One region of the Azospira sp. I09 genome, then DNA from elsewhere that is predicted to be linked to it. Evidence: predicted binding sites of a transcription regulator. Region 1 holds the regulator's gene; each other region holds the start of a gene.
The links. Region 1 encodes FNR, which switches genes on or off when oxygen is low (the NO sensors DNR and NnrR bind a similar motif). Its sites were predicted from a motif close to TTGANCTAGNTCAA; they were not measured.
Positions count from the first base shown of each region.

Region 1 (9,473 bases):
AGGGGCGCCGCACGAAATCCTTCAGCCGCGCCGCCAGGAGGCCGGCCAGCAGCAGATTGGGCAGGGTGCCCAGGCCGAAGGCCAGCATCACCGCGCCGCCCCGGGCGGCGCTGCCGCTCACCAGGGCGGTGGTCAGCACACTGTATACCAGACCGCAGGGCAGCCAGCCCCACAGCAAGCCCAGGGGAAAGGCCTGGGTCGGGCTGCGGGCGGGCAGAAAACGTTTGGAAAAGGGCTGCAGACGGCGCCACAGGCCCTGGCCTGCCCGCTCGGTCCACGCCAGGGCCTGGGTGGCACCGAGCAGATAGAGGCCCAGGGCCACCAGCATCAGGTTGGCCAGCACGTAGAGCACCAGGCGCAGGGACCATTGCTCTCCCAGGTGGGCGCCGGCCGCGCCGACGGCCCCCGCCAGGAGGCCGGCCAGGCCGTAGCTGGCGATACGCCCCAGGTTGTAGGCCAGATGCAGGGACCAGCGGCTGCCTCCGGCCTGCCCCAGGGACAGGGCGCCGACGATGCCGCCGCACATGCCGATGCAGTGGGTGCCGCCGAGAAAGCCGACGAGGAGGACGGAAAGCAGGGTGGGCAGGAAAGAGTCAGCCACGTGGGAGCGCCGTGCGGAAAGTGAAAAAGGCCATGGCCAAAATTATACCGGGCACTGGGGTTTCCCCCAGCGCCCGGCTTTTCCCCCCTGAGGCTTGCCTCAAGTTAAACGCGGTATCCCGTGGCCCGGTCAGATGACCTTGCTGTAACGGGTGCGCTGCCGATCGGCGCGCAGGTATTTGTCGAACACCATGGAGATGGCCCGCACCAGGAGACGTCCCGGGGGCAGCACGGTGATCCATTTGTCGTCCACCTTCACCAGACCGCCCCGCTCCAGTTCCTTCAGGTCCTCCAGCTCGGCGGCGAAGTACTTCTTGAAGTCGATCAGGTGGGCGATTTCGATGGACTCGGTGGAGATTTCGAAATGGCACATCAGGGCCTGGATGATGGAACGACGCAGCAGGTCGTCGGCGGTCAGCTCGATGCCCCGCAGCACCGGCAGCACGCCGGCGTCCAGGCGGTCATAGTACTCGTCCAGGGTGCGGTAGTTCTGGCTGTAGGTGGGCCCCACCTTGGCGATGGAGGAAATGCCGAAGGACAGCATGTCGCAGTCCGCATGGGTGGAGTAGCCCTGGAAATTGCGGTGCAGCCGGCCCTGGCGCTGGGCCACGGCCAGCTCGTCGTCCGGCTTGGCGAAGTGGTCCATGCCGATGAAGACGTAGCCGGCATCGGTCAGTTTCTTGATGGCCAGGGAGAGCAGCTGCAGACGCGTGTCGGCGTTGGGCAGATCGCTCTCGTTGATGCGCCGCTGGGGCTTGAAGAGGCCCGGCAGGTGGGCATAGTTGTAGATGGAGAGACGCTCCGGGTCCATGGCCAGGACCCGCTCCAGGGTGCGGTTGAAGCCCATCACCGTCTGGTGGGGCAGGCCGTAGATGAGGTCCACGCTGATGGACTTGAAGCCGCTCTTGCGCGCCTGGTCCATCACCGTGAAGGTTTCTTCCTCGGTCTGGATGCGATTGATGGCCTGCTGCACCCGCTCGTCGAAATCCTGGACGCCCAGGCTCATGCGGTTGAAGCCCAGCTCGCCGAGCAGGGCCACGGTGGGCCGGTCCACCTTGCGCGGATCCACTTCGATGGAAATCTCGGCCCCATCCACCAGCTTGAAATGGCGGTGGGTGAGGTCCATCAGCTGGTGCATTTCCTCATGGGAGAGGAAGGTGGGCGTGCCGCCGCCCCAGTGCAACTGGGAGACTTCCCGATCCCCATCCAGCAGGTACTCGGCCTGCAGGGCCATCTCCTTGCCCAGGTACTTGATGTACTTGGCGCTGCGGCCGTGATCCTTGGTGATGATCTTGTTACAGGCGCAGTAGTAGCAGATGGTGTTACAGAAGGGGATGTGGAAGTATAATGACAGCGGTCGGCTGATACCGCCGATGTTGCGTTTGCCCAACCACAGCTTCAGGGCCTCGGCATCGAAGGCTTCGACAAAACGGTCAGCCGTCGGATAGGACGTGTAGCGCGGTCCATTGACGTCGAAGCGGCGGATGATCTGGGGATCGAAAACCAGGTTGTTGGCGGTAAATGTCATTGAAAAACAGTCGTTGCAGAACCACACATTAGGTGCGGCTTATTATCGTGGTGCAGGAACTGGGGCACGTTGTCCTGGATCAAAGGCTTCCAAAGGGCCTTCCGGCGCAGGTTACCACCATCCGAACGCCCTTGGCCCAGCGAGGAACAGCATGCCGTTGAAGAAGACCAGCGCCCAAGAAATTACCCTGTCGGTCATCAAGACCGCCTGCTCGAACTGTAACCTGCAAGAACTGTGTCTTCCCTACGGTCTCAACGAGACCGAGATGTCCAAGCTGGACGAACTGGTCAGCACCCGCCGCAAGATCAAGCGCGGCGACCACCTGTACCGGGCCGGGGAGGCCTTCGAATCCATCTACGCCATCCGCGCCGGTTTCTTCAAGACCGACGTGCTGCTGGAAGACGGCCGCGACCAGGTCACCGGCTTCCAGATGGCCGGCGAGCTGCTGGGCCTGGACGGCATCAGCACCGAACACCATTCCTGTAACGCGGTGGCCCTGGAAGACAGCGAAGTCTGCATCATCCCCTTCCCCCGCCTGGAAGGCCTGTCCCGGGAGATCGTGGCCCTGCAGCACCACTTCCACAAGGTGATGAGCCGGGAGATCGTGCGCGACCACGGGGTCATGATGCTGCTCGGCACCATGCGGGCGGAAGAACGGCTGGCCGCCTTCCTCCTCAATCTCTCCCAGCGCTTCACCGCCCGGGGCTATTCCCACGCCGAGTTCTACCTGCGCATGACCCGGGAAGAAATCGGCAGCTACCTGGGCCTCAAGCTGGAAACCGTTTCCCGCGCCTTCTCCCGCTTCCAGGAAGAAGGTCTGATCGCCGTGCAGCAGAAGCACATCCGCATCCTGGACATCCCGGGCCTGAAAAAGCTGATGACCCACCAGTCGGCCTGATCCCGGGCAAGCATCAAACAAAAAAGCGGCTCCGCGGAGCCGCTTTTTTATTGCCCGGATTATTGCCCGGGCTTAGTCCAGGCGTGCCGGCAGTCCTACTGTTCCCCTTCCGGAAACACCGCCCCCCGCCGCGCCGCCATGCTGCGGCCGACGGCGGCCGCCTGCTCGGGGGACAGCAGGCGCCGCCCCAGGGACAGCAGCTCCCGGGTTTCCAGATCGATGTGTCCCAGATAAAGCTCGGCCAACCCTTCCACCATGGCCGCCGGCAGGGCCTCGCTGCATTCCCCCGGCTGGGCCGCGACGATGGCCTGCAGGCGGGCCAGCACCTCGTCCCGGGCCCGGTCCATGCGCCGGTGGTCGGCCAGGATGCGTTCGATGAGGGCCTCCACCTGGGCCGCCACCGCCGCTTCCCGGGCCACCGCCTGGCTCGCCCGCAGGGCAGGAAAGAGGTCATCCTCCTCGTCCGCATGGTGATGGGGAGCGGCCACTGAGAAATAGCGCAGCACGCCCTGGGCCGCCTCCCGGGCGGCCTGGTCGGCGCCGTGCCGGGGCAGGTGCTGCACCAGGCGACGCAGGGTCTCGATCTGGGCCTGGATGCGACCGTGGCAGGCATCCAGCATTTCCAGGGGTTCGTCGAAACTGGGGGCGGCGGCGCCCAACAGGCTGTGGCTCATGCAATTCCTTTCACAGACCGGCGAAGAAGCCGGCGGGATGACGCGTCAGGGCAACGGAAACGATATAGGCGAAACACGACAGGGCCATGACGAAAAAGATGCCCCGCACCGCCTTGCTGCGCCCCCGCTTGAGGGCCACGCTGCCGCAGCCGATGTAGGCCAGCAGGGCCAGCACCTTGGCCGTCAGCCAGCCCTGGACGACGGGATACTGGCCGGAGAGAAAGGCCAGGGCCAGGGCGCTGCCGAGCAGCAGGGTGTCCACCACATGGGGCGCCACCCGCGGCAGGCGCCCCTGCAGGCGGGGCGACTCCTGCAGCATCCAAAATCCGCGCAGGAGGAATCCAAGGCCGGAGAGGACGACGCAGGTGATGTGCAGATGCTTGAGGGCCAGGTACATGGGATGGCTCCGCGATCCGTCAGCCGGGCTGGCCGTCGGGCCGGGGCCGCAGGTACATGGTGCCGTGGCGCCGCACCCACAGGGCGAACACCAGGAGCCAGGCCAGGCTGGCCAGCCACTGCAGGTTGAAGGGGCCGGACAGGGGCAGAAACTCGCCGGCGATGCGCAGCAGGGGCACGCTCTGGAACAGCCAAAACAGGGGCCAGGTGGTCTGATCCCCGGCGTTGATGGGCCGGCCCGAATGCCCCAGGGTGACCCGGGTGACCATGCCCAGCAGCATGGAAACGAAATAGCCGATGCTGATGGCGTGCAGGGGCGCCAGGCCGCCGAAGCTGCCGCCCAGCGCCAGGGCCAGCCCCTGGCAGGCATAGAGCACCAGCCCCAGGCCCAGCCAGACGGTGGCGCCATGGATCATGGCCAGCATGGGCACCGCCAGGCTGCGCCGAAGCTGCCACTTCCAGGAGAAATGGATGACCACGGCGGCGGCAACGGCGTCCGGCAGCCACAGGGCACCGTGCCAGCCGGCCAGGGCCAGCAGGGCGTGGCCGAGGAAGCAGGCCAGCACCAGCCACAGCAGGGGCATGGGCCGGTAGATGGTGTAGTTCTTCAGCACCGCTGCAGTGAAGAAGGGCAGCATGCGATGGCTGACGATGAAGAACACCGGCAGCAGGCAGCCCCACAGCCCCAGCTCGATGCCGGCCCGCACCCCATCGCCGGCCATGGCCGCCAGGCCCCAGGCATAGGCCCAGAGGGCGACCAGGCCCAGACCCAGGGCGGCCAGCAGCGCGTAGGCGTGGGAACGGTCCGGGGCGAAGCCCCGGGGTTGGGGCCAGGTCACGGCCCGGGCCAGGGCGACCAAGCCCCACAGCCAGCCGAGGGACGCCACCACCAGGCCGGACACGGCTAGGGGCGCCGCCAGCAGGCCGCCCCAGAAGAGCAGCCAGCCGCCGGCCAGCAGAGCGAAGGCCGGCAGGTACTGGCCCCGCGTCAGGGCCGGGGCGCTCACCCACTTGGGCAGGGCCGTCATGAGAAAGCCAAAGATGAAGGGGGGGAACAGGCCGAACAGCATCAGGGCCCCATGCAGCCAGATGCCGGGCAGGGCCCAGGCCGGAGCCCCATAGAGTCCGGCATAGCGGCCGCCCAGGTCCGCCGCCCAGAACAGCACCGCCAGCAGGCTCTGCAGGGCGCCGAGGGCGAACATGACCCGATGGGGGGCGCTGAAAAAGGCCTTGAACATGGAATCTCCGAAAAATCAGGCAGCCGCGGCGAGTTGCTCGCCGATATGCCGCAGGTGCCGTCGATAGACCTGCAGGCAGCGCCAGAGGTTCACCAGCAGCCACAGGTTGGACAGCAGCAGGGCCAGTCCGGCCGGCCAGGCGAACCAGGCGGGGCGGACCACGGCGGCCAGCAGCAGGCCCAGGGAAGCGGCATGGGCCGCCATCTGTCGCGCCATGGCGCTCTCGGCCAGGATGCGCTTCATGTTCGGCGCCAGCACCCGGCCCTGGCCCGCGTTCTGCAGATGCAGCCAGATGAGGAAGGGCACGATCTTGTACAGCATGCCGGTGATCACCGACATGAACCCGCCCACCAGCAGGAGCATGCCCAGCAGCAGGGGCAGCCCGGGCCACAGGCCCAGGTCCGGCCACAACTGCCCCACCGCCCACAGGGCCGCCCCGCCGACGGCGCAGGCCAGCCCCAGCCGCCAGTAGCGCTGGGTGGCATCGAGCCGGGCCCGCTTGCTGCGCACCAGCAGCCACAGGGTCGCCAGGGCAAAGGTGCCGCAACCGGCCGCCACCAGGGCCGCCAGGAGGGGGGCACCGCCCCAGCCGGCCGCCTCGGCGCCGCTCCACAGGGCCAGCAGCAGGAACAGCAGGGGCGCCAGGAGCCGGGTCAGCCAGCCGGGAAAGGCCGGCGTCAGGAGGAACATGGGCACCACCACGTAGGCGACGCCGGACAGCAGCAGCACGCCCCAGCCCACCAGGCCCCAGGCCAGGTGGATGCCGGTGATTTCCAGCAGGGGCCAGGACAGCCCCCAGGCCAGGTTGACCAGCATGGACAGGCCCAGCAGCACCGTCACGCCGAGGCCGGCCACGGCCAGCTTGAGGGCCCACTGGATGGTGCTGCCCATGGGAATCTGAGCCAGGGCCCGGCCGACGGCAACGAGGAAGATAAGGACGCCGCCACCGAGACACAACAGGGCGCCCTGGAACAGTTCGCTGCGGTAGGTGAGGAAGGCCCCCACCAGGAACAGCAGCCCCAGGGTAAGCAGGCCGTGCACCGCCCGGGCCACGCCCAGGGGCCGGGCCACGCCGGCGCCGGTGGCCACCGGCAGGATCTGCAGCAGGGCACCGACCATGGTCTGCAGCATGAAGCCGGCCGTCAGCAGGTGGGTGAAGGCCAGGGCGCCGGCGGTCCAGCGGGAGGCCAGCAGCTCCGGCCCGAGGAGCAGCAGGAGCAGGCCGGCGGCGGCCGCGAACAGGGGGGCGCTGAGGAAGAAGCGCAGGGGCGCCGCCAGGGGCGGGGCCTGGTCGAAGGACAGCATGGCTTGCATGGGAAGCGTCCTGGGCGGCGGCGTGACGATCAGCGGCGACGGGCCGGCGCCTGGGACCTCAGGCCGCCACCTTCCAGATGAGAATCTCCACCGTGCCGTCTTCTGCGGTCTGGGAACGGTAGGTATAGCCGTTGTTCACCAGGGTGCGGTACAGGGGATGGGGCTCCCGGTAGAGCAGGAGCAGCATCTTTTCCCCGTCCTTCAGCTCATCCAGGCCCTCCATGGTGCGCACGAAGGGTTCGGGCGGCTCCATCATGCGGGCATCCACCACCAGGGCGGCTTCGTCGCGGGCGCTCATGACTGGGCACTCCCGGTGGTCTTCTGCAGCAGGGGCAGCAGCTCGCCGGCATGCCCGGCCAGATGTTCGTCGCACATGGGATACAAGACGTTTTCTTCCTTCAGGTTGTGCTGCTGCATGAGGATCAGCAGGGTCTCGGCCGCCCCCAGGTAGTCGTCCTGGTCGCCGGCGGCCAGGGCCTGGCGCGCCTCGTCCATGAGACTGCGCATCTGCACATGTTCCAGCCGCATCATCTGGGTGGGCCCCATGCGGATGCCGGTGGCCTGCTCGAAGGCGGGAAAGAGGGTTTCCTCCTCCGCCTGGAAATGGGCCAGGGTGGCCTGGCAGAAATCGGCGAAGAGCCGGGCCGGCAGGGCCGGGTCGGGTTGGGAGAGGGACTGCTCCACGGCCGCGAACAGGTCGTCGCAGCGGCGGTGGTCGCCACTCATGTAGTCTCGGATGGGGGTCATGCCTGCTTCCTCTCTGGGGTTCAGGCGGATTCTGCCCAGCCCGGCAGGAGGACTCCTTGACTGGAATCAAAAGCGCCGGACAGGTGTCCGGCGCCGGGCGAAACAGGGGGGCGAGAGAGGCCGCTCAGCCGCGCAGGATGCCGACCTGCAGCTCGTCGAACCAGTTGATGAAGCGTTGCACGTCGGCTCCCTGGTAGATGGCGCCGTGCTGGGGGCAGAGCATGTCGATTTCCATCTGGGCCACCCGTTCGCACCAGCGGCGCTTGGCTTCGTTGGAGCCCATCCAGCGGCGGTGGAAGCCTTCGGCGTGCTTGATGTGGCGGTCGAAATCCTCGACGAACAGACCTGCCTCCTCGGGCGGCAGCAGGGCTGCGCCGACGTCGCCGGAGAAGTACATGCGGGCCTGGCGGTCGTAGAGGTGGAAATTGCCGGAGGAATGCAGGTAGTGGGCCGGCACCGCCGTCAGGGTGAGGCCGTTGAGGCCGATCTCCATGCCCTCGTCGGGAATGGGCACGAAGGTGTCGCTGGTGCCGCCGAAATGGGGAATGAAGCTCTCCCAGAGCCAGCTGGTGTAGCAGTGCATCTTGGGATTGAATTCCAGCCACATGGCCAGGGAGGAGATGATGTCCGGGTCCTGGTGGGAAGCGAACAGGCCGACCACTGCGGACGGATCGAATTCGGCCGCCAGGGCGGAGAACACCGCCGGGAAAATCTCGGCGCCGCCCGGGTCCAGGATCAGCCCCTGGACGCCGTTGGCCACCAGGTACTCATTGGTGTCGATGAGGGAGTCGGGACGTTCCGGATCGCGCACGATGGCCACCCACTTGTGGGTGCCGTCCTGAAAGATGGTCTGGGTCTTTTTCATTATCTCCCCCCGAAGAAGCTGGATTTTTTCAGGGTCTCCAGGGAACCGCGGATCTCTTCGACAATCCCGTCGAACTCGCCGGAAACCTGGGCCAGGGCCCCGGCGAAGCTTTGCCCGTAGGCGGCTTCGATCTTGGCCGACTTGGCCAGCACGCCGCCCAGCTCCACCAGCTGGAACGCATCTTCCAGGGCCAGCTTCAGCTCACGCCGCAGGCGGGAAAGGGTCTCGCGCCGCGCCTGGGCCTCCCGGTCGCGCCGGCGCAGCACCTCTTCCAGGCGGGCGTTGCCGCCGGAAAGCTGGACACCGGCCGCCAGCAGGCGGGAATAGCGGGAATGCTGCAGCAGGCGGGACACTTCCACCACGGAGGCGTGGATCAGCTGGCGCAGGGACTCCATCTGGGTCCGCAGGTCCCGGGAAAAAACGCGCAATTCGTTGGAGAGAACGCCGAAGCCGAGGGCGGCACTGCCGGCCCGCTTGGCCAGGAAGATGGCGTTCAGGGCCATGATGTTGATCTTGAAGGCGACGGCCACCACCGCCTTGATCTGTTCGTTGATGCGCACGATGCGCAGCAGGTCCAGGGACGCCCCGGCAGTTCCTTCCGCGGCACGAATGCCGGAAGGGGATGCCGGGTAGGTGTCGGAAACCTGCAGCGCCGTGGAGGTCATGTGAAGACGGGTTTTTCGCCAGTCAGCAGATAATGCATCAATTCTCGCACGGGGCGAATGGCGGAACCAAACGGCAGGCTGGAGGCGCCGCGGAAGAACAGGCCCTTCTGCACGTCGCCGGTGACGGCGGCAGCCAGCTGGTTGTCGATGCAGAACTGGCCGTGCTTGGGGTTGCTGTCCCGCAGGCCGCACTGCAGCAGGCAGTCCCAGGCCAGGGTGCATTTGTGCTCCTTGCCGGCGGCGGCAGCCATGAGCTTTTCTTCCCGGTTCAGGTACTTTTCCAGCCAGGGGGTCTTCACTGCCCGGGCCGGCAGGCCGGCACAGCTCATGAAGTCCACCACGTCCTTGTCCTTGGCGCCGGCCAGGACCTTCTTGAATTCGATGTCGGCATCGCCCTCTTCGGCCACGGCGAAGGCACTGCCCAACTGCACGGCGGCAGCGCCCATGTCGATCAGCTCCCGCACCCGTTCGTGGCTGTTGATGCCGCCGGCCGGGATCAGGGGAATCTTCTCGGAAGCAATGCCCATTTCCTCGAAGGCTTCCAGCAC
Region 1 is NZ_AP021844.1:3,548,752-3,558,224, reverse strand. It holds gene AZSP09_RS16685 (sulfite exporter TauE/SafE family protein) at 1-601, opposite strand, end outside; gene hemN (oxygen-independent coproporphyrinogen III oxidase) at 731-2,128, opposite strand; gene fnr (fumarate/nitrate reduction transcriptional regulator Fnr) at 2,280-3,026, shown strand; gene AZSP09_RS16670 (hemerythrin domain-containing protein) at 3,122-3,700, opposite strand; gene AZSP09_RS16665 (SirB2 family protein) at 3,711-4,097, opposite strand; gene AZSP09_RS16660 (NnrS family protein) at 4,117-5,334, opposite strand; gene AZSP09_RS16655 (hypothetical protein) at 5,350-6,648, opposite strand; gene AZSP09_RS16650 (DUF2249 domain-containing protein) at 6,707-6,946, opposite strand; gene AZSP09_RS16645 (hemerythrin domain-containing protein) at 6,943-7,395, opposite strand; gene AZSP09_RS16640 (MBL fold metallo-hydrolase) at 7,520-8,260, opposite strand; gene AZSP09_RS16635 (chemotaxis protein) at 8,260-8,925, opposite strand; gene AZSP09_RS16630 (NAD(P)H-dependent flavin oxidoreductase) at 8,922-9,473, opposite strand, start outside.

Region 2 (9,473 bases), 820 kb from region 1:
CGACGCCGGCTCCGTGGAAGACCTGGAACTGGAAGACGTGCTGAAGGTGGGCTACCGCGACATCCGCTGCGTTGAATCCGGCGGTCCGGAACCCGGCGTCGGCTGCGCCGGCCGCGGCGTTATCACCGCCATCAACTTCCTCGAAGAGAACGGCGCCTACGACGGCGTGGACTACGTTTCCTACGACGTGCTGGGCGACGTGGTGTGTGGCGGCTTCGCCATGCCCATCCGCGAGAACAAGGCCCAGGAAATCTACATCGTCATGTCCGGCGAAATGATGGCCATGTACGCCGCCAACAACATCTCCAAGGGCATCCTGAAGTACGCCAATGCCGGCGGCGTGCGTCTGGGCGGTCTGATCTGCAACGAGCGCAAGACCGACAAGGAATACGAGCTGGCCGACGCCCTGGCCAAGAAGCTCGGCACCAAGCTGATCCACTTCGTCCCCCGCGACAACGTGGTGCAGCACGCCGAACTGCGCCGCATGACCGTGCTGGAGTACGACCCTGAGTCCAAGCAGGCCGGCGAATACCGCGCCCTGGCCCAGAAGGTCCATGCCAATGCCGGCAACGGCGTGATCCCCACCCCCATCTCCATGGACGAGCTGGAGGACCTGCTGCTCGAGTTCGGCATCATGAGCAAGGAAGACGAGTCCATCGTCGGCAAGTCCAAGAGCGCCGCTTAAGGATCACCGGCGCGGAAACCGGCAGGGCTCCCTCCGGAGCGGCCGGGTTCCGCTGAGCGAATACGCAATTTAGGAGAATCACATGAGTGCGGTACTCGACGACAAAACGCGCAACCAGGCGCTGATCCAGGAGGTGCTCGAAGCCTACCCGGAGAAGGCCGCCAAGAAGCGCGCCAAGCACCTCAACGTGTACGAAGAGGGCAAGCCCGACTGCGGCGTGAAGTCCAACATCAAGTCCCTGCCCGGCGTCATGACCATCCGCGGTTGTGCCTATGCCGGCTCCAAGGGCGTGGTGTGGGGCCCGATCAAGGACATGGTGCACATCTCCCACGGTCCCGTGGGCTGCGGCCAGTACTCCTGGGGCACCCGTCGCAACTACGCCTCCGGCACCGTCGGCGTGGACAACTTCACCGTCCTGCAGGTCACCTCCGACTTCCAGGAGAAGGACATCGTCTTCGGCGGCGACAAGAAGCTGGACAAGGTGATCGACGAGATCACGGAAATCTTCCCCCTGGCCCGCGGCATCTCCATCCAGTCCGAATGTCCCATCGGCCTCATCGGTGACGACATCGAGGCCGTGGCCAAGAAGAAGACCAAGGAAATCTCCAAGACCATCGTGCCGGTGCGTTGCGAAGGCTTCCGCGGCGTCTCCCAGTCCCTGGGCCACCACATCGCCAACGACATGGTGCGCGACTGGGTCCTGGACAAGGCCGACAACAAGGGCTTCGAATCCACCCCCTACGACGTCACCATCATCGGCGACTACAACATCGGCGGCGACGCCTGGTCCTCCCGCATCCTGCTGGAAGAGATGGGCCTGCGCGTGATCGCCCAGTGGTCCGGCGACGGCACCCTGGCGGAAATGGAAAAGACCCCCAAGGCCAAGCTCAACCTGCTGCACTGCTACCGTTCCATGAACTACATCAGCCGGCACATGGAAGAGAAGTACGGCATTCCCTGGGTCGAGTACAACTTCTTCGGCCCCTCCAAGATCGCTGCCTCCCTGCGGGAAATCGCTTCCCACTTCGACGACACGATCAAGGAAAACGCCGAGAAGGTCATCGCCAAGTACCAGGCCATGGTGGACGGCATCATCGCCAAGTACAAGCCGCGCCTGACGGGCAAGAAGGTCATGCTGTACGTGGGCGGCCTGCGCCCCCGTCACGTGGTCGGCGCCTATGAGGACCTGGGCATGGAAGTGGTCGGTGCCGGTTACGAATTCGCCCACGGCGACGACTACCAGCGCACCACCCACTACGTCAAAGACGGCACCCTGATCTACGACGACGTGACCGGCTTCGAGTTCGAGAAGTTCGCCGAAAAGATCCGTCCCGACCTGGTGGGTTCCGGCGTCAAGGAAAAGTACATCTTCCAGAAGATGGGCATCCCCTTCCGCCAGATGCACTCCTGGGACTACTCCGGCCCGTATCACGGCTACGACGGCTTCGCCATCTTCGCCCGCGACATGGACATGGCCATCAACAGCCCGGTCTGGAGCATGACCAAGGCCCCCTGGAAAAAGTAAGCCCAGGCCGCCTGCAAGTACGAAGTCCGTCTCCCATGCCTGCTGCCGGTCGGCAGAGGGTTAGGGGAGCCGGAAACTTGAAGCGCTGTCGGTGCGGGGATGACCGCCCGGCGCGTAAAAAGGAGATTCAAAATGCCGCAATCCGCTGAGAAAGTGCTCGACCACAACGAGCTGTTCAAACAGCCCGAATACCAGGACCTGATGGCCCGCAAGAAGCAGTTCGAGGACTGCGCTTCCGCCGACAAGGTCAAGGAAGTCGAGGCCTTCACCAAGTCCTGGGAATACCGGGAAATCAACTTCAAGCGCGAAGCCCTGACCGTCAATCCGGCCAAGGCCTGCCAGCCCCTGGGCGCCGTCCTCTGCGCCTCCGGCTTCGAAGGCACCCTACCCTATGTGCATGGTTCCCAAGGCTGCGTCGCCTACTTCCGTTCCCACCTGAACCGTCACTTCAAGGAGCCTTCCTCCTGCGTTTCCGACTCCATGACGGAAGACGCGGCCGTGTTCGGCGGCCTGAACAACATGATCGACGGCCTGGCCAACGCCCACGCGCTGTACAAGCCGAAGATGATCGCCGTCTCCACCACCTGCATGGCCGAGGTGATCGGCGACGACCTGGACGGCTTCATCAAGAACGCCAAGCAGAAGGGCTCCATCCCGGAAGACTTCCGCGTGCCCTTCGCCCATACCCCGTCCTTCGTCGGCAGCCACATCACCGGCTACGACAACATGCTCAAGGGCGTGCTGACCAACCTGTGGGCCGGCCAGGAACGCAAGGAAGGCGCCGCCATCAACGTGAACGGCGGCTTCGACGGCTACTGCGTCGGCAACAACCGGGAAATCAAGCGCCTGCTGGGCCTGATGGGTGTGGATTTCACCGTCCTCTCCGATCCCTCCGACGTCTTCGATACTCCGGCCGACGGCGAATTCCGCATGTACGACGGTGGCACCAAGATCGACGACGGCATCGCCGCCGTCAATGCCAAGGCCACCTTCCTGCTGCAGGGCTTCTCCACGGCCAAGACCGGCGAGTTCATCAAGGAAAAGGGCCAGGAAGTCGTCGCCTTCCACAACCCGGTGGGCGTCACCGCCACCGATGCCTTCCTCATGGAAGTCTCCCGCGTCACCGGCAAGGCCATCCCGGCCGAGCTGGAAAAGGAACGGGGCCGTCTGGTGGACGCCATCGCCGACTCCCAGGCCTACCTGCACGGCAAGAGCTTCTCCCTGTTCGGCGACCCCGACATGGTCTACGGCCTGGTCAGCTTCCTCCTGGAAGTCGGCGCCGAGCCCAAGCACATCGTGGTCACCAATTCCACCAAGGACTTCGAGACCAAGCTCGGCGCCCTGCTGGAAGCCAGCCCCTTCGGCAAGGAAGCCAAGATCTACGCCGGCAAGGACCTGTGGCACATGCGTTCCCTGCTCGCCACCGAGCCTTCCGACTTCCTCATCGGCTCCTCCTACGGCAAGTTCCTGGAGCGTGACACGGGCGTGCCCCTGATCCGGATCGGCTTCCCGATCTTCGACCGGCACCACCACCATCGCTTCCCCATCTGGGGTTACCAGGGCGGCCTCAACGTGCTCGTGAAGATCCTCGACAAGATCTTCGACGTGCTCGACAAGGATCCGAAGGGCACCAGTTTCGACGTCGTGCGGTGACGATCTGCCCGCCCGTCCATCAGGTCTTCGATGGCGGGCGGGATTTTTTTACAGGAGTGATTCAATGCCGAACGTGACGTTTTCCTCCCCCAAGCAGAAGAAGGACGTGACCGTGTATGCCGTGGCCGGCAACCGTTCCACCATCCTCGGCCTGGCCAAGGAACACAAGATCCCCGTGGATTTCGAGTGCCAGGACGGCAACTGCGGCTCCTGCGCCGTGGAAGTGCTGCACCTGGGCAACAAGCAGCCCATGGCCGCCCACCTGACGGAAAAGGAAAAGACCGCCCTGGTGCTGGCCGGCAAGGTCAAGCAGGCCGAGCTGGACGAACTGGTGGTGAAGGACCTGGCCCCGGGCTGGCGCCTGGCCTGCCAGTACATGCTGCTGGACGAGGACATCGCGGTCAAATTCTGAGCGCCGGTCCGCCGACTCTCCCGTGCGACGGGGAGCGAAGGCGGGTCGTGACAGCAAAGCTTGCACGGTTTCGTCGCACCGGTACGGGGGTGTAACTCTCCCAGCTTCCGTACCTCCCCAACAGAGAAACAATCAAAAGAGAAAACCGGCCCGGGGCGACCCGGAGCCGGTTTTTCATTGGCACGCCGCCGACACCCGGCGGACCGGAAATGTCAGGATTCCTGCAGCAGCCGGTCGATCCTCCCTGCCTCCGGCAGGCTGCCGCTGTGGACCACCCGGCCCTCGATCACCAGGGCCGGCGTCGCCATGACGCCGTAGCCGATGATGCGGGCCATGTCCTCGACCTTTTCCAGATTGATGGCGGTGCCGGTACGCACGGCCGCCTGTTCCACCATGGCCACCAGGGTCTTGCATTTGGCACAGCCCGTGCCCAGGACTTTCACTTCTTTCATCATGCTTCCTTATAGAACGGCGTTGAAGACGTAACCGACGAGGAGGATGCCCAGGGCCACCACGCCGGCGAAAGTGGCGATCAGGCGGGGCTTGAGGGCCTTGCGCAGAATGATCATCTCCGGCGCCGAAAGGGCGATGACGCTCATCATGAAGGCCAGGACCGTGCCCAGGGCGGCACCCTTGCCGATGAGGGCCTCCACCACCGGGATGATGCCGGCCGCGTTGGTGTACATGGGCACGCCGAGCACGACTGCCGCCGGCACCGCCCACCACACGTCCTTGCCCATGAAGGAGGCCATGAAGTCCTCCGGCACGTAGCCGTGGATGCCCGCGCCCAGGGCGATGCCGGCCACCACGTAGGGCCACACTTTGGCGACGATGTCCCGCACATGGTCCAGGCCGGCGCGGCCCCGCTGCACCCAGCTCATGCCGCCGCCGGCAAAGCTGGCGGGGGCGCCCGCCTGGATCGCCTGCACCCAATCTTCCAGGTGGGCCTCCATCTTAAGGTGGCCGATCACCAGTCCGGCCAGGATGGCGACCAGCAGCCCCAGTCCCAGGTAGAGCAGGGCCACCTGCCAGCCGAACATGCCGAAGAGCAGGGCCAGGGCCACCTCGTTGATCATGGGGGCGGCGATGAGGAACGAAAAGGTCACTCCCAGGGGCACGCCCGCCGAGAGGAAGCCGATGAAAAAGGGCACGGCGGAGCAGGAGCAGAAGGGCGTGACGATGCCCAGGCCGGCCGCCAGGACGTTGCCCACCCCGGTGCGCCTGCCGGAGAGCAGGGCGCGGGTGCGCTCCGGTGCGAAGAAGGTCTGGATCACGCCCATCAGGAAGACGATGCCGGTCAGCAGCAGCAGGACCTTGGGCGTGTCATAGACGAAGAAGTGCAGGGCTTCGCCCAGGGCCGTCTGACGGCTCTGTCCCAGGGCGGCAACGACGAAATCGGCCATGGCCGTCAGATTGCCGTAGAGCCAGAACCAAAGTCCGGCGGCTGCCGCCGTGCCGCATAGCCAGCGCCATCCCAGGCCCCTTGCCGGGGCCGCCGTGTTCATTTCCACATTCATCTTCACTCCTGTTCGCGAAAGGCGGTGTTGGCCCCGGCCGTGGCCGGCAACGGGGCATCTCGCACAGAAGACGAAGCAGGGGCAAAAAGGATGCAGCTAGTCCCGGGGAAGGAGGGGCGGCCGGGGCACGAAGCAGCAGACCTGGCCTTCGCCGTCGAAACGCACCTGGCAGGCCTGCACCAGACGGGCCCGCAGCCGGCGGCGGGCCCTTTGCACGCGGGACTTGGCCGCAGCCAGGGAGAGTCCCTGGCGCTGGGCGAATTCCTGCTGGCTCAGGCCTTCGATGTCGCACAGGCGGATGGCCTCCCGGTCGGCCTCCGCCAGTTCGCCGAGAACCCGGGGCAGGCAGTCGGCCAGCCTGTCCACCGGGGGGACTTCGGGGATCTCGGCGGCGGGCCAGTCTTCGTCCAGGGGCAGTTGCTGCCGCTGCAGGCGGAAGCGGTCGATCAGCAGGTTGCGGGCCACCTGGAACAGCCAGGCCCGGGGATTTTCCACCCCGCACAGGGCATCGGGTTGCCGCAGCGCCCGCAGGAAAACCTCCTGGAGCAGGTCCCGGGCCTCCTCCCGGTCGGGCAGGCGGGCGGCGATGAACCGCATCAGTTCCGCCTCGTGGGCTTTCCAGGCTGCATCGACGCACTTCATGGGATTCATTCGGGGCATGGGGAGCGCATCAGCTTACACGTTTGTCCCAGCCCGGCTGCAGTCCGCCAGGCGCTCCCTGCCCCCTGTTTGACCGAAATCAAGGGGTTGCGCGGGGGCGGGGCTATACTCCCGGCTTCCCCGGATTCCCCATTTTTGCCATGTCGAACAATCCCTTGCCCGAACTGGTCTGCCCCGCCGGCAGCCTGCCGGCGCTCAAAGCCGCCGTCGATAACGGCGCCGACACCGTCTACCTGGGCTTCAAGAACGACACCAACGCCCGCAACTTCGCCGGCCTCAATTTCGACGAGAAGACCATGGCCGAAGGGCTGCATTACGCCCAGAGCCGCGGCAAGGAAGTGCTGCTGGCCCTCAACACCTATGCCCAGCCCGGCCGCGTGCAGGCCTGGCGGGAGGCGGTGGACGTGGCCGCCGGCCTCGGCGTGGACGCCCTGATCCTGGCCGACGTGGGCCTGCTGGCCTACGCCCGGGAGAAATACCCGAACCTCAACCTGCACCTCTCCGTGCAGGGTTCCGCCACCAATTACGAGGCGGTCAATTTCTGCCACAAGGAATTCGGCATCCGCCGCGCCGTGCTGCCCCGGGTGCTGACCCTGGCCCAGGTGGAGCACGTCATCAAGAACACCCCGGTGGAAATCGAGGTCTTCGGCTTCGGCAGCCTCTGCGTCATGAACGAGGGCCGCTGCTGGCTTTCTTCCTACGCCTGCGGCGAATCCCCCAACACCGTCGGCGCCTGTTCCCCGGCCAAGTACGTGCGCTGGGAAAAGAATCCGGGCCGCATGGACGCCCGCCTCAACGGCATCCTCATCGACAGCTACGGCGACCAGGAAAACGCCGGCTACCCGACCCTGTGCAAGGGCCGCTTCGAAGTCCAGGGCGAGACCTACTACGCCCTGGAGGAACCCACCTCCCTCAACGTCCTCTCGGTGCTGCCGGAGATCGTCAAGATCGGCGTCCGCGCCATCAAGGTCGAAGGCCGCCAGCGCAGCCCCGCCTACGTCACCCAGGTCACCCGCACCCTGCGTGCCGCCCTGGACAGCCTCAAGGACGGCAACGACCGCTACAGCGTCAAGCCTTCCTGGCAGGCCGAACTGACCAAGGTTTCCGAGGGCCACCAGGCCACCCTGGGCGCCTACAACCGGCCCTGGCGCTGAGAGAGGAAAGCACGAACATGACCATGAAACTCTCCCTCGGCCCCCTGCTGTGGTTCTGGCCCAAGCAGGAAGTGATGAATTTCTACGCCTCCATGCTGGAGACGCCCCTGGACCGCATCTACCTGGGCGAAGTGGTGTGCTCCCGCCGCCAGCAGCTGCGCACCAGCGACTGGATCGGCCTGGCCAGGGACCTGGCCGAATCGGGCAAGGAGGTGGTGATCTCGGCCCAGGCCCTGCTGGAATCGGAAAGCGACCTGAAGGCCCTGCGCCGTCTGGTGGAGGAGGGCAACTGCTCCCTCGAGGCCAACGACCTGGGCGCCGTCAGCCTGGCTCGGGAAAAGCAGCTGCCCTTCGTCTGCGGCCCCCACCTCAACATCTACAACGAATCGGCCCTGGCCTACTTCGCCGGCCTCGGCGCCAAGCGCTGGGTGCCGCCCCTGGAGGCGACCCGGGAACTGGTGCAGACCCTGCACCAGGCGCGTCCGGCAGGCATGGAGACGGAGGTCTTCGCCTTCGGCAAGATTCCCCTGGCCTTCTCCGCCCGCTGCTTCACCGCCCGGCACTACAACCTGAACAAGGACGACTGCCAGTTCAAGTGCCTGGACCACAGCGAGGGCCTGACCCTGCTGACCCGGGAAAAGCAGCCCTTCCTGGTCATCAACGGCATCCAGACCATGTCGGCCCAGACCTACAGCCTGCTGCACCTGATGCCCGAACTGTCGCAGATGGGCATCGACGCCGTGCGCATCAGCCCCCAACCGGCGCATACTGCCGCCATCGTCGCCGCCTTCGAGCGCGCCCGCCGCGGCGAAGAGGTGGCGGAACAGCCCCAGTGGGCCGAGCACGGCCTGTGCGACGGCTACTGGTTCGGCCGCGCCGGCATCGATCTGGCAGCGGCGGCCACCACCGAACTGCATGCAGGAGCCTGACATGAGCCACTTCACCATTCCCACCTTCAAGCTGCCCGAGTTCGTCGCCAAGATCGGTGCCCGCCTGCCCCAGTGGCCCCACGCCCTGGCCCTGGTCTCCGGCCTCAACACCGCGGCCAAGCTGAAGCTGTTGCCGGAAGACAGCCTGCAGAGCCTGGCGGGCAAGACCTTCCTGGTGGCGGTGAACGACACCGGCGGCGAAGCCCGCTTCACCTACGCCAACGGCTGGTTCCGTCCCGTCTTCAGCGCCGCCGGCGAGCCCGACCTGACCTTCCGCGCCGACCTCTCCGCCTACCTGCAGCTGGTCAGCCGTCAGGAGGACCCGGACACCCTGTTCTTCAATCGCCAGCTCTCCATCGAAGGCGACACCGAACTGGGCCTGGTGGTGAAAAACATGCTCGACGCCATCGAGTGGCCCCCCAGCGTCGGCCGCATTCCCGGCCTGGAGCGTCTCTCCGCCCTGGTGGCCACCCTGCCCGGCAGAAGCCGCCACGCTTGAACCTTCAGCCTGCCATGTCCAGGAGCGATGATTGACGCCGCTCCTGGCTTAGGCAACCCCAAGATGCCCGTCCCGCCTTATTGGCAGACGGGCATTGTCGTTAACATCATTACAAACGCATTTCATCGGCGTGACACATTGGGCCGTTAACCTGAAAAAAGTCACACTTTTTCGGACCGGACTCCATGAAAGCGCTATTCGCCCCCGCCGCCTGGCTGGTTGGCCGCCTCTCCTACCGCCAGAAGCTCCTGGCCACCGGCGCCCTGTTCGCCCTGCCCCTGATCCTCCTCGGCGGCCTGCTGCTGGCGGACCGCCAGAGCGCCCTGGCCGAGCTGGAGCAGGAGCGGGCCGGGCTGGCCCTGCAGCTGCCGGCCCTGGAACTGATGCTGGCGCTGCATGACCTGCACGGTGCCTTCCAGGGCGCTGCCGCCGGCGAGGC
Region 2 is NZ_AP021844.1:2,729,813-2,739,285, forward strand. It holds gene nifH (nitrogenase iron protein) at 1-685, shown strand, start outside; gene nifD (nitrogenase molybdenum-iron protein alpha chain) at 768-2,210, shown strand; gene nifK (nitrogenase molybdenum-iron protein subunit beta) at 2,343-3,863, shown strand; gene AZSP09_RS12730 (2Fe-2S iron-sulfur cluster-binding protein) at 3,928-4,275, shown strand; gene AZSP09_RS12735 (thioredoxin family protein) at 4,488-4,727, opposite strand; gene AZSP09_RS12740 (permease) at 4,737-5,792, opposite strand; gene sigZ (RNA polymerase sigma factor SigZ) at 5,889-6,452, opposite strand; gene ubiU (ubiquinone anaerobic biosynthesis protein UbiU) at 6,593-7,606, shown strand; gene AZSP09_RS12755 (U32 family peptidase) at 7,624-8,535, shown strand; gene ubiT (ubiquinone anaerobic biosynthesis accessory factor UbiT) at 8,537-9,034, shown strand; gene AZSP09_RS12765 (methyl-accepting chemotaxis protein) at 9,220-9,473, shown strand, end outside.
Region 2: a site for FNR is predicted at 6,522-6,535, ahead of ubiU (ubiquinone anaerobic biosynthesis protein UbiU). Genes of this name have one in related genera too.

Region 3 (9,473 bases), 1.5 Mb from region 1:
CAGGAGGAGGGCCTGATGGAAGGCTTCCAGCTATGGCTCAACCTGCCGGCCAGGAACAAGATGGTGGCGCCCTACTACCGGGACATTCCGCCCGCCGCCATTCCCGAATACACCACCGCCGCGGGCGTGCGGGTGCGCATCATCGCCGGCGCCAGCCAGGGCGTGGCCGGGGCCGTGCAGCGCCCGGACACGGAGCCCCTCTACCTGGACATCCACCTGCCTGCCGGCAGCGCCCTGTTCCACGAGATTCCCGCCGGCCACAACGCCTTCACCTACACCTACCGGGGCAGCGTGGAGGTGGGCGGCAATGTGGTGCCCGACCGGCACATGGCCATCCTGGCCAACGACGGCGCCCCCGGCGTGCACCTGGCGGCGGCGGAGGATTCCCGCCTGCTGCTGGTGGCGGGCCGGCCCCTGGGCGAGCCCATCGCCCAGTACGGCCCCTTCGTCATGAACACGGCGGAGGAAATCCAGCAGGCCATGCGCGACTACAGCGCCGGCCATTTCGCCGCCGCCCCGGTGCGGGCCCTGTAGCTTTTCTCCTTCTCCCCTGGCAACGCCGCCGGCCTTTCGCCGGCGGCGTTTTTCTTTGGCGCCGCCATCGCCGGCGGGGCAGGCAAAAGGCATCAAAGGGGCGCAAAATTAGGGGGTGCGGGGCCGCCCGGCCCCGGCGGAAGGGAGAACGACATGAAACGATGCGCCCTCTTGCTGCTGCCCCTGCTGCTGGCCGCCTGCGGCGGTCCCGGCAGCTATGCGGAACGGGAGGATTTCCAGTCCGACCCGCGCCATCGCCGGGATTTCCCCACGGCGGCGGCGCCCCTGTGCGATGCGGCCCGGCGGGTCCTGCTGGGGGACGGCTACGTGGTGCTGCCCGGGCGCGATGCCCTGACCTTCAGCGGTGCCAAGGAATTCCGGGTAGACGACAAGGGCCACGCCCAGCTGCGCCTGCACCTGGCCTGCAGCGAGGCGCGCAGCGGCGCCACCCTGTTCGTCACCGCCACGGAAGAGCATTTCGACGTCAAGACCACCCGCCAGAGCACCAGCGTCGGCGTGCCCCTGGTGGCCCCCATTTCCTTCAGCAGCAGCACCGAGGGCGACAACCAGGTTAAGACCCGGGGCGAGACCGTGGCCGCCCGGGATTTCTACGAGCGATTCTACCGGGCGGTGCAGCGGGAACTGGGCGGCCGCCAGTAAGGACGGGCAGGGAAGGGGGAGGGGGCAGGAGCGCCGGTCCCATTCCCGGTGCGGGGCAGGGCAGGGGCGGAGGCCGCAGCGGGTGTCGCGGCCCGGAGCGGGGGCGCCAAAACAAAAGGCCGAATCTCCAGGAGATCCGGCCGTCCTCATGGTCGAGCAAGCGCCGGACGAGGCCGGCGGGTCCCCCTATTTTTTATTATTTGATCGGCTTGCCCAGGCGGGTGACGGCGGCCACGGCATGTTCCACCGTGGCGGCGACCTGCTGGCCCATGTCGGTGACCTGCTGCTGCACCCGGGCCTTGTGTTCCTGCTGGCTCATGGTGACGATCTGCTGGGCGTTCTGCAGGTAGGCCAGGGTCTGGCCCAGGACCGGCTGGGTGGCCTTGGTCTGCAGTTCCAGCACTTCCTGGGCCGACTTGGCGCCCATGACGCAGCGGGTGTGCTCGATGCCGTGTTCCAGCAGGGCGCGGGCGGTGTTGAGGTTGAGGTTGGCGAGACGCTCGATGCTGGCGAAGCTGCCGTGGGCCAGGTCCAGGGTGTTTTCCATATTGGTCTTGGTGACGGCCAGCAGATGGTTGTGCAGATTGATCATGTTATTACCCCTAGCGTTGTCTTATAAGTATCGGTGTCGATGTATCGAGCGGCGCCATCATAGCCACGGCAACCCTGCCTGGGACCCGGGTCGAGTCCCGGGAATGACCCTGGGGTCTCGCCTAGGTCAGAAGCCGGCGGGGATGTGTTAGCCCGGTGCCGCCCGTGCCTGCGGACGGTCCCGGCGCCGGCCGTCGCCCTCTGCGGCAGAGGGCGGGCGGGCCTGGCGGCGGAACCCTTTACCCCCGATGACAAAAGGGGCAAATGCATCTTACGCCCACTCTGGAAGCCAATGAATACGCCACTCTCCAGAGGTCATATGCCAAGAGTCCTACCGTAAGTGGCTTTCCGGGGAGGGGGTCTGTTAATGCCCATGGAATAAGCGCTGCCCGGCAGATCCGATGAAATCAGGCATCTCCTTGGCGCTATTGGTGCGCTGCGACATGGGAAAGGTGGCAGAGGCCAGGTGACAGATGAAAGGCGACGTGGGACGGGCGGCGCGCCGGCAGGCCGGGGCGGCCTCTTAACGCCCCTGTTGATGTACTGTATATTTATACAGCCATGAAGGATGAGCCCTGCCCACTCCCTGACGATTCCCGTTCCCCGGTCCCGCCCGCCGACCTGCCCGCTGCCGCGGCCGGAACAGCGATGCCTGCCGCGGCGGCGCCCGAACGGCGCATCGCCCACCTGGACATGGACGCCTTCTTCGCCTCGGTGGAACTGCTGCACTACCCGGAGCTGCGGGGCCGACCGGTGGTGGTGGGCGGCCGCAGCGTGGACCGGCCCCGGCGCCAGGCCGACGGCAGCCTGCACTTCGCCCGCCTGCGGGACTACGTGGGGCGCGGCGTCATCACCACCTCCACCTACGAGGCCCGAGCCCTGGGCGTCTTTTCCGGCATGGGGCTGATGAAGGCGGCCCAGCTGGCGCCAGACGCCATCCTGCTGCCGGCCAACTTCGACGCCTACCGGGACTATTCGCGCCGCTTCAAGGCCGCCGTGGCCGCCATCGCGCCCTGTATCGAGGACCGGGGCATCGACGAAATCTACATCGACCTCAGCCACATCGAGGAGGCCACGCTGCCCCTGGCCCGGCGCCTGAAGGCGGCGGTGCTGGCCGCCACCGGCCTTACCTGCTCCATCGGCATCACGCCCAACAAGCTGCTGTCCAAGATCTGCTCCGACCTGGACAAGCCGGACGGCATCACCGTGCTCGGCATGGAGGAGGTGCCGACCCGCATCTGGCCCCTGGCGGCGAAGAAGATCAACGGCATCGGCCCCAAGGCCAACGAACGCCTGGGCCAGCTGGGCATCCACAGCATCGGCGACCTGGCGGCGGCGCCGCCGGAAATGCTGGTGCAGCACTTCGGCCGCAGCACCGGCGCCTGGCTGCACCGGGCCGCCCACGGCATCGACGAGCGGCCCTTGAGCACCTCCCGGGAGCCCAAGTCCATCAGCCGGGAAAGCACCTTCTCCCGGGACCTGCACGCCCGCCACGACCGGGCCGAGCTGTCGGAAATCTTCACCGGCATGTGCCTGCGGGTGGCCGACGACCTGGCGCGCCAGGGCTACGTGGCCCGCACCATCGGCATCAAGCTGCGCTATGCGGACTTCCAGTCGGTGACCCGGGACCTCACCCTGGCCGTGCCCACCGCCGACGGGGCGGCGATCCGCAAGGCCGCCGGCGAATGCCTGAAGCGGGTGCCCCTGCAGCAGCGCCTCCGCCTGCTCGGAGTGCGGGCCAGTTCCCTGCTGCCGGCGGCGGCAGCGGCGGCCCTGCCAGCGCCCCTGGTCCAGGCCGAACTGCCCCTCTAGGGCCGGGGCGGCGTCCCCGTTTTTCGGGGGGCGGCGATGGCCTTTTTTCGCGTCGCCGGGACCATGCCGGCGGGACAACCTTGACGCGCGTCAAGCCTGCATGGGGCGTGAAACCCAGCTGCCACCGTGACGCCCGATTCTATTGACCCTGATCAAAGTACGTTTTCTGCCGCTGAAGAAATTGGGGCCTCCTCACTCAATTTTTTCAGGAACAGGGAGCCATGAAAACGAAGCGTTTCAACCTACTCAGGCTGGCGGCCATTCCGGCCCTGGCCTTTGCCGTGCAGTTCGCCTTTGCCGGCACGCCGGAATCCCACGGCGACGCCACCATGCGGGACTACCAGGCCGGCGGCGGCTCGCCCCTGGCCAGCGTGCCCATGCACCAGGATATCAATCCCCTGGCGCCGAAGATGACCGAGGCCGAGTTCGAGAAGGCCAAGCGCATCTTCTTCGAGCGCTGCGCCGGCTGCCACGGCGTGCTGCGCAAGGGCGCCACCGGCAAGGCCCTGACGCCGGACCTGACCATCGCCAAGGGCCTGGAATACCTCAAGGTCTTCATCAAGTACGGCTCCGCCGGAGGCATGCCCAACTGGGGCACTTCCGGCGTTCTCAGCGACGACGAGGTGGACCTCATGGCCCGCTACATCCAGCAGACCCCGCCGGCCCCGCCCGAGTACGGCCTGAAGGAAATGGAAGCCAGCTGGAAGGTGATCGTGCCGGTGGAAAAGCGGCCGAAGAAGAAGCTCAACAACCTCAACCTGGACAACCTCTTCTCCGTCACCCTGCGCGATGCGGGCGAGATCGCCCTGATCGACGGCGACAGCAAGAAGATCGTCAGCATCCTCAACACCGGCTACGCGGTGCACATCTCCCGCATGTCCGCCTCCGGCCGCTACCTCTTCGTCATCGGCCGCGACGCCAAGATCAACCTGATCGACCTGTGGATGGAAAAGCCGGACACCGTGGCCGAGATCAAGGTGGGCATGGAAGCCCGCTCGGTGGAAAGCTCCAAGGCCAAGGGCTTCGAGGATAAGTACGCCATCGCCGGCACCTACTGGCCGCCCCAGTTCGTCATCATGGACGGCGATACCCTCAAGCCGCGCAAGATCGTCTCCACCCGGGGCATGACCGTGGGTACCCAGGACTACCATCCGGAACCCCGGGTGGCGGCCATCGTTTCCTCCCACTTCAATCCGGAATTCTTCGTGAACGTGAAGGAAACCGGGATGGTCTACTCGGTGGATTACCGCGATCTCAACAACCTGAAGATCAAGATGATCGAGGCGGCGCCCTTCCTCCATGACGGCGGTTTCGAATCCACCCACCGCTACTTCATGGATGCGGCCAACGCCTCCAACAAGATCGCCGTCATCGACACCAAGGACGGCAAGCTGGCCAAGCTGGTGGACGTGGGCAAGACGCCCCACCCGGGCCGGGGTGCCAACTTCGTCGATCCCAAGTTCGGTCCCGTGTGGGCCACCGGCCACCTGGGCGACGATTCCATCTCCCTCATCGGCACCGACCCGGTGAAGCACGGCGACAACGCCTGGAAGGTGGTGCGCACCCTGAAGGGCCTGGGCGGCGGTTCCCTGTTCCTGAAGACCCATCCCAAGTCCAAGAACCTGTGGGTGGACACCACCCTCAATCCGGAAGCCAACATCAGCCAGTCCGTGGCGGTGTGGGACGTGAACAACCTGGACAAGGGTTACGAGCTGCTGCCCATCGGCGACTGGTCCGGCATCAAGGAAGGCCCCAAGCGCATCGTCCAGCCCGAGTACAACAAGGCCGGCGACGAAGTGTGGTTCTCGGTGTGGAACGGCAAGGACCAGGAATCGGCCATCGTCGTGGTGGACGACAAGACCCGCAAGCTGAAGGCCGTCATCAAGGATCCCAAGCTGGTGACGCCGACGGGCAAGTTCAACGTTTACAACACCCAGCACGATGTGTACTAATGGGGTCTAGCCTCTCCTGAAGCGGCATCCCAGGGAGACGAGAGAAGGTGATCCTTCTCTCGTCTTTTTATTGGCCACCCATTGCCGGAATCGCCCCATGTTCAGTCCCAAGGAAAGTCGACGCTGCAGCCGGGAGCTGCTGTCGGACATCCCCCTCTTCAACGGCCTGGCCGACAGCGTGGCGGACCAGCTGCTGGCCGCCAGCCGGGTCGTTTCCATTCCCGCCCACACCCAGATTTTCTCCGTGCAGAGCCCGGTCAAGGAGGCCTTCGTCCTGGTGCGCGGCACCCTGCGTCGCAGCACCCGCCTGGCCGGCGAGGTGGAGAAGACCCTGGAACTGATCCAGAGCCCCCAGCTCCTGGCCCCCGGCGAAGTGTTCGGCGCCGAGCGCTACACCTCCCAGTGCGAGAGCCTGGGCAGCAGCCTGATCCTGGTCATCGACGCCTGGCGCCTGCGCGCCATCGTGCAGCAGGACCTGCCCCTCAGCGACCGTCTCATCCAGCTCCTGGCCCTGCGCCTGCGCAGCACGGAATGCGACGTCACCAGTTACCACTACGGCCTCTCCGCCACCCAGCGGGTCCTCGACTACCTGCTGGCCCAGGGCGGCGAAGCCCTCAAGTCCGCCGGCGAAACGCCGGTGACCCTGCGCCCGAGCAAGAAAATGATCGCCGCCCGCCTGGGCATCACCCCCGAGTCCTTCTCCCGCTGCCTGCGGGAGCTGATCGACCTGGGCCTGATTGTGGTGGACGGGCGCGTCCTCTACATCCAGAACGCCGCCCTGCGGGATTACGAGAACGGCAATCCGGAGCGGCGCATGAGCTTTTCCCGGCGCGAGCGGGCCGAGATCATCCGTCCGCGCAAGAAGCTGTCCGCCGGCGCCCTGGTCAATCTCTGCGGCCGCCTGCGGGTCCTTTCCCAGCGTCTGGCCACCTCCTGGGCCATGATCGCCACCGGCCTGCCGCCGGCCAAATACCAGGTGCGCCTGCGGGCCCTGGTGGGGGATTTCGAGCGGGTGGACAAGCGCCTCGACGGCCTGGCGCTGGCGCCCCAGGTGGGCGAGCGGCTGCAGGCGGTGCAGGCCATCTGGCCTGCCTACCGGGAAGCCCTGCTGGGCAGCGCCACCCCGGCCGAGGCCGCCGCCGTGTTGGGGCTCAGCGAAAAGATGCTGGAGGCCACCGACGCCATGACCAAGGCCGCCGAACTGTGCGGCGAAACCCCGGACGCCCACTACGTGAACACGGCCGGGCGCAACCGCATGATCTCCCAGCGGGTGTGCAAGCTCTTCCTCTTCTGGGACTGGCCCGGCTGCGAAGACCTGGGGGAGCCGGCCCTGACCGAATCGGTGCGGGAATTCGCGCGCAACCTGACCGAGCTGCAGCAGAACAGCCACGGCGTGGCCGAGCTGGCGCTGCAGCTGAAGGAGGTGGACGCCCAGTGGCAGGTCTTCATCGCCTCCCTGCTGCCCGACCTGTCCCGGGCCCGGCGCACCCACCACGCCCGGGTGGTGTTCACCGAAGGCGAGCGCCTGCTGCGCCTGATGGATACCACGGTGAAGCTCTACGAGCGGCTGGGCAAATGAGGCCCGCCCGCCGCTCTTGACCGGGATCAAGCCTGCACTTCGCCAACTGACTGGTAACAAAGGATTATTTCCGGGCCGCCGGCCGCAGCGCGAAAAACTTGCCCGGGCCGGCACAGTGCCGCTTTCCAACCACTACACCGAAGGAAGCGTGCCATGAAATCCGCCCACCTCTCCCTGCTGGCCCTCGGCGGCCTGTTCCTGCTGGGCAACGCCCAGGCCGACGAAGCCCTGGCCAAGGCCAAGAACTGCATGTCCTGCCACCAGGTGGCGGTGAAGGTGCTGGGCCCCGCCTACAAGGACGTGGCCGCCAAGTACAAGGGCGACGCCGGCGCCGTCGACAAGCTGGCCGCCAAGATCAAGGCCGGCGGCAAGGGCGTCTGGGGCGAAGTGCCCATGCCCCCCAACAATGTCACCCCCGACGAAGCCAAGAAGCTGGCGACCTGGGTCCTCTCCCTGAAGTAAGCCCTCGGCCTTGTCCGGCGGACCTCGGCGCCCTGCCGTCGCCCGGTCCGCCGTCCCGCCTGCCTGTCCGGCAGGCCGGGCCTCCGCCCGGCCCTGGACGCCCCTTCGGCGCCTGCCCCGGCTACAATCCGGGCCATGCCTGCCTCCTGCCGTACCCCTTTCTCCGCTTTCATTCCCGCCTCCCTCGCGCCGGCCCTGGGCCGCTGCGGCGCGCTCCTGCTGCTGGGCCTGTGGGCCGCGGCAGCCGGCGCTGCGGACATCCGCCTCGGGGTGCTGGCCTGGCTCGGCTCGGAAGAGGCCGAGGTGCAGTGGAAGCCCCTGGTGCAGGAACTGGAGCGGCGCCTGCCTAGCCACCGCATCCAGTTGCGCCAGTACGACCTGGACGAACTGTCCCAAGCCCTGCAGGGCGGGGAGGTGGAATTCGTCGTCACCAACCCGGGCCACTACGTCACCCTGGAGGCGGAGCACGGCATCAGCCGCATTGCCACCCAGGTTTCCGCCCCTTCCCAGGACCCGGCCCACGTGGTCGGCTCCGCCGTGGTGGTGCTGGAACGGCGGCGCGACCTGCGCCGCCTGGAAGACCTGCGCGGCGCCACCCTGGCGGCGGTGGCGGAGGATGCCTTCGGCGGCTACCAGCTGATCTGGGCCGAACTGCTCCGCCACGGCCTGGACCCGGAGCAGGGCCAGCCCCGGCCCCTGTTCACCGGCTTCCCCATGCCCCGGGTGGTGGAGGCGGTGCTGCGCGGCGAGGCCGACGCCGGCGTGCTGCGGGCCTGCCTGCTGGAGCGCCTGGAGCGGGAAGGGACGGTGCCGCCCGGCCGCCTGCGGGTGCTCTCGCCCCGGGCCGACGTGGGCCATTGCGGCGTCACCTCCGCCCTCTACCCGGGCTGGGCCTTTGCCGCCGCCCGGGGCACCGACCCGGCCCTGTCCCGGGCCGTGCTGCTGGCCCTGCTCTCCCTGCCGGCGGACGAGGGCGGCCAGACCTGGAGCGTGCCCGCCGACTACCACCCGGTGCACGAGCTGTTCCGCGAACTGAAAATCGGCCCCTACGCCTTCCTGCGGGAGACCGGCTGGGATGCCCTGTGGCGCCGCTACTGGCCCTGGGCGGCGGGGCTGGTGCTGCTCCTGCTGGGCGGCGGCCTGTACACCCTGCGGGTGGAGCATCTGGTGCAGCGGCGCACCCGGGAACTGAGCTCGGCCCTGGCCGAGCGGCACCGGCTGGAGGCCACCCTGCGCTCCGGCCAGGAGCAGATGGACCATCTCTCCCGCCTCTCCATCCTGGGGGAGCTGGCCGGCACCCTGGCCCACGAACTGAACCAGCCCCTGGCCGCCATCGGCAACTACGCCCGCAGCCTGCTGCGCCGCCAGCAGGCCGGCAACCTGACGCCCGAGGCTCTGCAGCAGGCGGCGGCGGAGATCGCCAGCGAATCGGAGCGGGCCGCCGGCATCCTGGGCGGCATCCGGGCCTTCGCCCGCAAGCGCAGCCGGGTGCGGCAGCTTTGCGATTTGGCCCAGCTGGTGCGGGAAAGCGCCGATCTGCTGCGGGGCATCCAGGCCAAGGCCCCGGCCATCGCCCTGGAAGACGCCCTGCCGCCCGGCGGACGCCAGGTGCTGGCGGACCCGCTGCAACTGCAGCAGGTGCTGCTCAATCTCTTCAAGAACGCCTGGGATGCCCAGGAGGCCGTCGGCAGCGACGCCCCCATCGCCGTCAGCCTCAGCGCCGGGGAAGGGCGCTGCCGCGTCGCCGTGCGGGACCACGGCGGCGGCCTCAGCCCCGAACTGCAGCAGCGCCTGTTCGAACCCTTCTTCACCACCAAGCCCGACGGCCTGGGCCTGGGGCTCTCCATCTGCAAGACCATCATCGAGGCCCACGGCGGCGAACT
Region 3 is NZ_AP021844.1:1,280,229-1,289,701, reverse strand. It holds gene AZSP09_RS05960 (pirin family protein) at 1-534, shown strand, start outside; gene AZSP09_RS05955 (DUF2242 domain-containing protein) at 688-1,194, shown strand; gene AZSP09_RS05950 (phasin family protein) at 1,391-1,786, opposite strand; gene dinB (DNA polymerase IV) at 2,434-3,597, shown strand; gene AZSP09_RS05940 (nitrite reductase) at 3,819-5,549, shown strand; gene AZSP09_RS05935 (type IV pili methyl-accepting chemotaxis transducer N-terminal domain-containing protein) at 5,647-7,128, shown strand; gene AZSP09_RS05930 (c-type cytochrome) at 7,282-7,590, shown strand; gene AZSP09_RS05925 (sensor histidine kinase) at 7,726-9,473, shown strand, end outside.
Region 3: a site for FNR is predicted at 3,740-3,753, ahead of AZSP09_RS05940 (nitrite reductase). Genes of this name have one in related genera too.